2 regions of the Rossellomorea sp. DA94 genome follow, and region 1 is predicted to be linked to the other one. Evidence: riboswitches for the same ligand, from Rfam matches in the RefSeq annotation. Region 1 holds a riboswitch; the other holds the start of a gene.
What was found. Region 1 has a riboswitch for cyclic di-AMP ahead of P8596_RS18635 (hypothetical protein). Riboswitches for the same ligand answer to the same signal wherever they lie in the genome.
Positions count from the first base shown of each region.

Region 2: it holds a riboswitch for cyclic di-AMP, as region 1 does, so the genes downstream of both, P8596_RS21070 (potassium channel family protein) here and P8596_RS18635 (hypothetical protein) in region 1, are expected to answer to the same signal.

Region 1 is NZ_CP122397.1:3,573,666-3,576,790, reverse strand. Features, by position in the region: gene P8596_RS18645 (DUF3626 domain-containing protein) at 1-337, shown strand, start outside; cyclic di-AMP (ydaO/yuaA leader) riboswitch at 634-773, opposite strand; gene P8596_RS18640 (Na-translocating system protein MpsC family protein) at 825-1,193, opposite strand; cyclic di-AMP (ydaO/yuaA leader) riboswitch at 1,435-1,576, shown strand; gene P8596_RS18635 (hypothetical protein) at 1,994-2,398, shown strand; gene P8596_RS23925 (potassium-transporting ATPase subunit F) at 2,521-2,598, shown strand; gene kdpA (potassium-transporting ATPase subunit KdpA) at 2,629-3,125, shown strand, end outside.
Region 2 is NZ_CP122397.1:4,053,850-4,056,974, reverse strand. Features, by position in the region: gene P8596_RS21080 (dicarboxylate/amino acid:cation symporter) at 1-81, opposite strand, end outside; gene P8596_RS21075 (DUF1206 domain-containing protein) at 313-1,176, opposite strand; cyclic di-AMP (ydaO/yuaA leader) riboswitch at 1,377-1,514, shown strand; gene P8596_RS21070 (potassium channel family protein) at 1,640-2,296, shown strand; gene P8596_RS21065 (TrkH family potassium uptake protein) at 2,299-3,125, shown strand, end outside.

The sequences.
Region 1 (3,125 bases):
AATGTTGGTTGCCGATCCATCCTTTAAGGATACATCGGTCGGTGAAACCCTAGAGCAGATGTGCTCAAGGTATTCCATCGATCTTAATTGGCACAGGGGTTTTGTCCTTCATGTGGATGAGGTTCCTGCTGACTTTAGAGGACCATCCATGCCCTCATTGGCCAAGCGGATCGCTTTAAAAAATGTAATTGATGCATACACCATCGGGCTTGCGGTGATGGACTTGAGACAGAATCCAGATGCATGGAGTGATAGGGGAACATACGAAGAGGTACTACAGGAATTGAAGCTATTGTGGCATGTCCTTGTAAAGTACGGAAGGCCAAAGGAGAAGTAAGAGGTGATTTTGAGGTGAAAAAAACATCCGTGGCTGCGGTGGCAATAAGCATGATATTGATCTGTGTGCTATCCAATGAATACTCCTTTTACCAAGCCAAGCAGTCTTGTATCAAACATAATAAAACTCCGATCACAGAGAAGTCTTTTCTCTCTTTTCATTGGAGTGTATCTTGTAAATAAAACAGAGCCAGAATCGCAGTATACCATAATCGTTAGTAAATGCCCTGAATCATTGGGTCCTTCACACAAAGATTCAGGGCTTGCAATTGGTAGATTGATAAAAGCTTGTTAATCTCCTCTCTTCTACAACGCTTACGAAGTTAGCTGACGGGTTCGGAAGGTATAAGTCTCCCGGTCACATGACTTCACCCCATGAATAGTCTCATCTATTCCTTTGGTTTCTCCGCTCCTGTCGGATTCAGCGAATTAGTTCAGATGTGATGAATACAATCATCGTTAGTAAATGGATAATTATACAATTTCGGTTAGTTTTCCAACTGCTTTTCCAGGTTCTTATCAAGCACGAACACTTCCATGCGCTCTCCCGTTTTTGTACTGATGTCGCTGTGGCTCGAGAGTACTTTGCATCCGGTATGCTGTTCAACAATTTCTTCAATGTTTTGACTGTACATTTCCCGCAGTACCTGTCTCATCTGCTTCACGAGCACCCTGCCTTTATCGTGCTCGACAAGGTGTTTTTCTTCTACCGTTAACACACCCTTGAATCGTGCGATGACCATGTCCTCCAGGATGTACGTCCGTGTTTCCTGTGGACCGCGGCCGATCAGTTCCCTTTGCATTTTTATAAATGCTTCACTCAATTCAGCCTCTAATCGGCGTTTAGTCGTTTTCATATTTTCTTCCCCCTAATGACTAACGTAACAATTCATGGACTATATTACTCAGGTGTGTTAAAAGTTGTCAATCTATAATTTTCAGTTAGATAGACTAAGAGAAAAAGTACGATTCAATTAAGAATTTTAAGAAAACGATGGTTTTTGTTAGAAAAACAATCCAATTTAGCAGGATTCGGCACTTTTTATCCGTTTACAAATTTCATAAGCCGGGAGTAATATAGTCCTTGTAAAGCACAACTCAATATTTCGGCCTAGTCTCGGAAACGAGAACGGAGGACCCAATCAAGTGGGGTTAATTCTACAAGTGTAGAAGGGATGAGATTAAACTCTTTCGCCATCCTACCCGTCAGCTAACTTCGTCGGCTAAAGCGAAGGAGGTCATAAAGACCACCTTTTTCAGGGGGCTTTTTTTGTTGTTTCATAATGGCAAAAGGGGCAGCCTGATAATCAAGTAGGTCTTTTTATAATGCCTATTTTCGAAAAAGTGAACATGGAAGACAGAATGCATAGAAGGCTTAAAGGAGCCTGCTAGGCGTTAAGTAGACCAATGTGTACTTTTTCTCCAGATGAACAAGAGATGATAGAAAATCGCATCTATACAGGGTGCTGATTGTTCTTTGCTTTTGTCAATTGTCTGGGGGAGAAGTGTACGTTGGTCTATTTTTGTTTCTGAAGACGGATTTTCCTCCTGATGAGGGGATCTGTTGGAAGAAACAGCCCATGTTTTTTCGAGGGCATGACTTTCTGCAGTTTGAAATGGTAGAGGTGTGATGATACAGAACGAAAGGAGGATTTATGTGTGTACACAGGAACGGCAAAAGGACACAACTCTTGTTTGTATTCCCTCTTATGAAGTGCTGCAGGAAATAGAGGGATGCTTAAATTTATCCCATGATTGCTTTTTTGTTTCCCCGATTCCACAAGTGGTTGAGATTCTGAAGGGGCGGGGGTTCCACCGTGTCATGGGTTTGGGGGTGAATGAAGAATTTCTTGATCACCGCTGTCACATCCATAAGGTCATCGTATTTGAGAATCACTTTTTCGATACGCTTCCGATGATGAGGATTATTCAAAACAGTACGTCCGCCCCCATCATTGTCGTCACGATGACTCCCGGCTATCCGGTACGTCTGTACCAGTCCAACGGTGCAAGATATGTCGTGTTCACAAAAAGCAGGAATGTTTCATGTTTCTTTAACTAATGTTAGGAGGTTTTACACATGTTGGATATTATAATGATCGCTTTATTCATCGTTCTTCCGGCGCTTATGTCGAGACTTACCAATTGGTCTTCCACTGTTGTCGATCAGGGAGGTAAGGACTCATGATGCTGTTACTTGGGATTACGGCCATGATTACACTGTATTTATTTTATGTATTGTTTCATCCAGAAAAATTCTAATTAGTGGAGGTATCACAGGTGATTACGACCATTCTATCGATCATCATTACATTAGCGGCAATGATTCTGATTGCAAAGCCGGCAGGGGTCTATTTGGCAAAGGCGTTCGATTATAATCAAACGCCTTTAGATAAAGTTTTTGGACCATTCGAACATCTACTTTTCAAAGTCAGTGGAATAAAAAAAATGAACCAGACGTGGAAGCAATACGCATTGGCCCTTGTCTTCACGAATGGTTTCATGATTTTCCTTGTGTATCTTGTATTCCGGCTCCAGGGGGTCCTGCCCCTGAACCCGAGTGGCAATCCGGGGATGAATCCCACTCTTGCCTTTAATACAGCAATCAGCTTTATGACCAATACGAATCTCCAACATTACAGCGGTGAATCAGGTCTTTCCTATCTCGGACAAATGATCGGTATTCTGTTCATGATGTTCGCGGCACCGGGAACGGCCATGGCAGTAGCCATCGCCTTTGTCCGGGGACTCTCAGGTGCTGAAATCGGTAACTTCTTTGTGGATTTATT
Region 2 (3,125 bases), 480 kb from region 1:
GACGGCAATTCCAAGTACGAGAGCCACGGTTATTTTCATGATAAGGGAAGTATTGAGATAACCTCTCCAAAGAGATTTCATTGGTTGACGCCTCCTTTTAGTAATAGTAGATTTCCCCAAAAGTCTTAAATGTAAAATACATATATATCTGATTGGTTTAATGAGGATTCAGTCTCATAAGATACAACAGATTATTTGAACTGTCAAAATTCGTGCCTGCAGTGGGAAGCATCAGTAGAGAGGTGGCTTCTGATAAATGAGGAAAGAAAGAACAGAAAAAGGAGCTGCCAAACCGGCAGCTCCTTTTAGATCTTAATAAATCGTCATATGACGGTTCTTCCCTTTTAAAATCTGGAAGACACCATATAAAAACAATCCTACTGCAACAATTCCGAGCAGCCATTGTCCGAATGGCTGCTGAGCGAGTTTAGATAACGCCCCGTCAAGTCCCTTCGTCTTATCCGGATCCGCCGTGATGGCCGTCTGAATGAAGAAGTATCCGATCAGCAGAAAGACGATCCCGCGTGAATATAATCCAAGTTTTCCTGTTTTTCGTCCAAGTTCCCATTCTTTTTTCGACATTTCATGGCGTTTGAATTTGTCGGTGTATTTTTCCGTATAAGCTTTATGAATTTCATATAGTGCGAATCCAATGATGATGAGTCCGACAATCCCGACGATCCATTGTCCGAAAGGCTGTGCCAATAATTTGGCTGACAGGGTCTGCTTGGAACCCGAACCGGATCCGGAGCTTTTGGCGTGCATGGCAATGGCAAAGGCGTTATATGTCAAGGAACCATAAGCAATCCCGCTGATCAGATTGCCTAGTCTTCTGAACATGGACTTACCGCCGTTTTTTACGTGTTCAGGATCTTTGATCACTTGAATGAGACGCCAAAGGACGATTCCGATCAAGCCCACTCCGAGGATCCAAAGAAGGACTTCCCCGAACGGCTTGCTGGCAACAGCCGTAAAAGCTCCGCTCGAGTCCGATGTGCTTCCTCCTATCCCGAGTGCCGCCATCACAGCTAATGCCCCGATGAGCATATAGACGAGCCCTCTTGAGATGTAACCGATTCGTGCAAATCCCTTGATCCAGGGCTTTATATCATTAGATGAAACGGATGAACTTTCATTGCTTTCCGTTGATGAAGTAATGGATGAGATTCCTGCCATAAACGCTTCTTCCTTTCTGATTCGAATTTCGTATGACTAATGTATGCTATTCCCTGAAAAACGACGACACAAACCTTTTTAACGAACAGTAAATCTTGGGGTGATTGAGATAATTTTGCCTTTTTTTCTTTAGGTTTTTTTTACAAAAAACCTATTTACAACCCCTGTGGAGAGGAGTAATATATCTATCATCAAATGAATATTCTTTATCGCTTAATTCAATTATTGAAGCGGGGGACCCACTAGTTTCAGGGGTGAATCCTTTCAATCGAAAGGTAGGGCCACTTCCATGACCCGAATCCGTCAGCTAACTCCGTAAGCGTATTGGGAGAGGATGATACTTGTGATCTGTAATGAATGACCACAGGCTTAGTTCCTGGTGGTTTTTTTGCGTTGTTTAACATGGTAGTAAAGTCAGGCAGTAATTGGTTAAGCTATAAAAAAGGTTTTGGAGGATTTCATCATGAAAAAGCAGTTTGCCGTTATTGGATTAGGGAGATTTGGAGGGAATTTGGTTCAGGAACTGGCTGATCTGGATGTGGAAGTGCTCGCCATCGATATTCATCATGATGTGGTACAGCACTACATCGACATCGCCACCCACGCGGTGCAGGCCAATGCCATGGATGAGTCGGTTTTGAAATCACTTGGTTTAAGGAACTTCGATCACGTGATCGTATCCTTCGGCGATAATATCGAAGCAAGTATCCTCACCACGCTCCTTCTCAAGGAATTGGGGGTCAAGGAAGTGTGGGTGAAAGCATCGAATTCCTACCACCAGAAAGTACTGGACCGGATCGGTGCGGATAAGGTCATTCATCCGGAGCGTGACATGGCAAGAAGGATCGCCCACCATATCACGTCTGAAAAGATTATTGATTATATCGAGCTGTCGAAAGAGCACAGCATCGTAGAGGTCTATGCTTCCAAGAAGGTAGCCAATAAAACGTTGAATGAGCTCGACGTCCGTGCGAAATTCGGCTGTAATATCATCGCCATCCATCGGGGGGAAGAAGTCATTGTCTCTCCTTCTGCCGACGAGGTGGTTGAAATAGAGGATCTTCTGATCGTTATAGGACACAACCGGGATATCAATCGATTTGAAAAAGAAGGTGTATAAAGATGAAGCAAAAGGTCATCCGGTTAAGTCCGCCGCAACTTCTTGTTGTGACCTTTCTATTTTTCATCATACTGGGAATGGGGCTCTTAAAGCTTCCTTTTGCCACCACTGAACAGATCTCATGGCTCGACGCATTGTTCACGACCACGTCCGCCATGACGGTGACAGGGCTTGCCGTGGTTGATACGGGAGGGGCCTTCACTCTGTTCGGGGAAGTGGTCGTCATGAGCCTGATCCAGATCGGAGGGCTCGGGATCATGTCCTTCGCGGTCTTGATCTTCATGATGCTTGGTAAGAAAATCGGATTCAAAGAACGGTTACTCCTTCAACAGGCACTGAATCAGACTTCCGTAGGCGGTGTCATCAAGCTTGTGAAATATTTATTTATTTTTTCCTTTATCGTTGAGGGGTTTGCCGTTCTCTTATTAGCGACGGAATGGGTACCGGAGTTTGGATGGAAACGGGGCTTGTATGTCAGTATCTTTCATTCTATATCTGCGTTTAACAATGCCGGTTTTTCCTTGTTTTCCGACAGTTTGATGGGATATGTGGGAAGTCCGATCATTAATTTGACCATTTCATTTCTATTTATACTGGGGGGGATCGGGTTCACGGTTCTGGTTGATCTGTGGAAATCCAAAACGATCCGTCAATTATCCCTCCACACAAAAATCATGGTCATTGGAACCTTTCTGATCAATGTCATCGCCTTCATGATGATATTCGTGCTGGAATTCAATAACCCGAACACCCTGGCTCAGCTGCCGCTTTCCGATAAGATATTCGCTTCCTACTTTCAAGCGGTCACCCCCCGTACAGCGGGATTCAA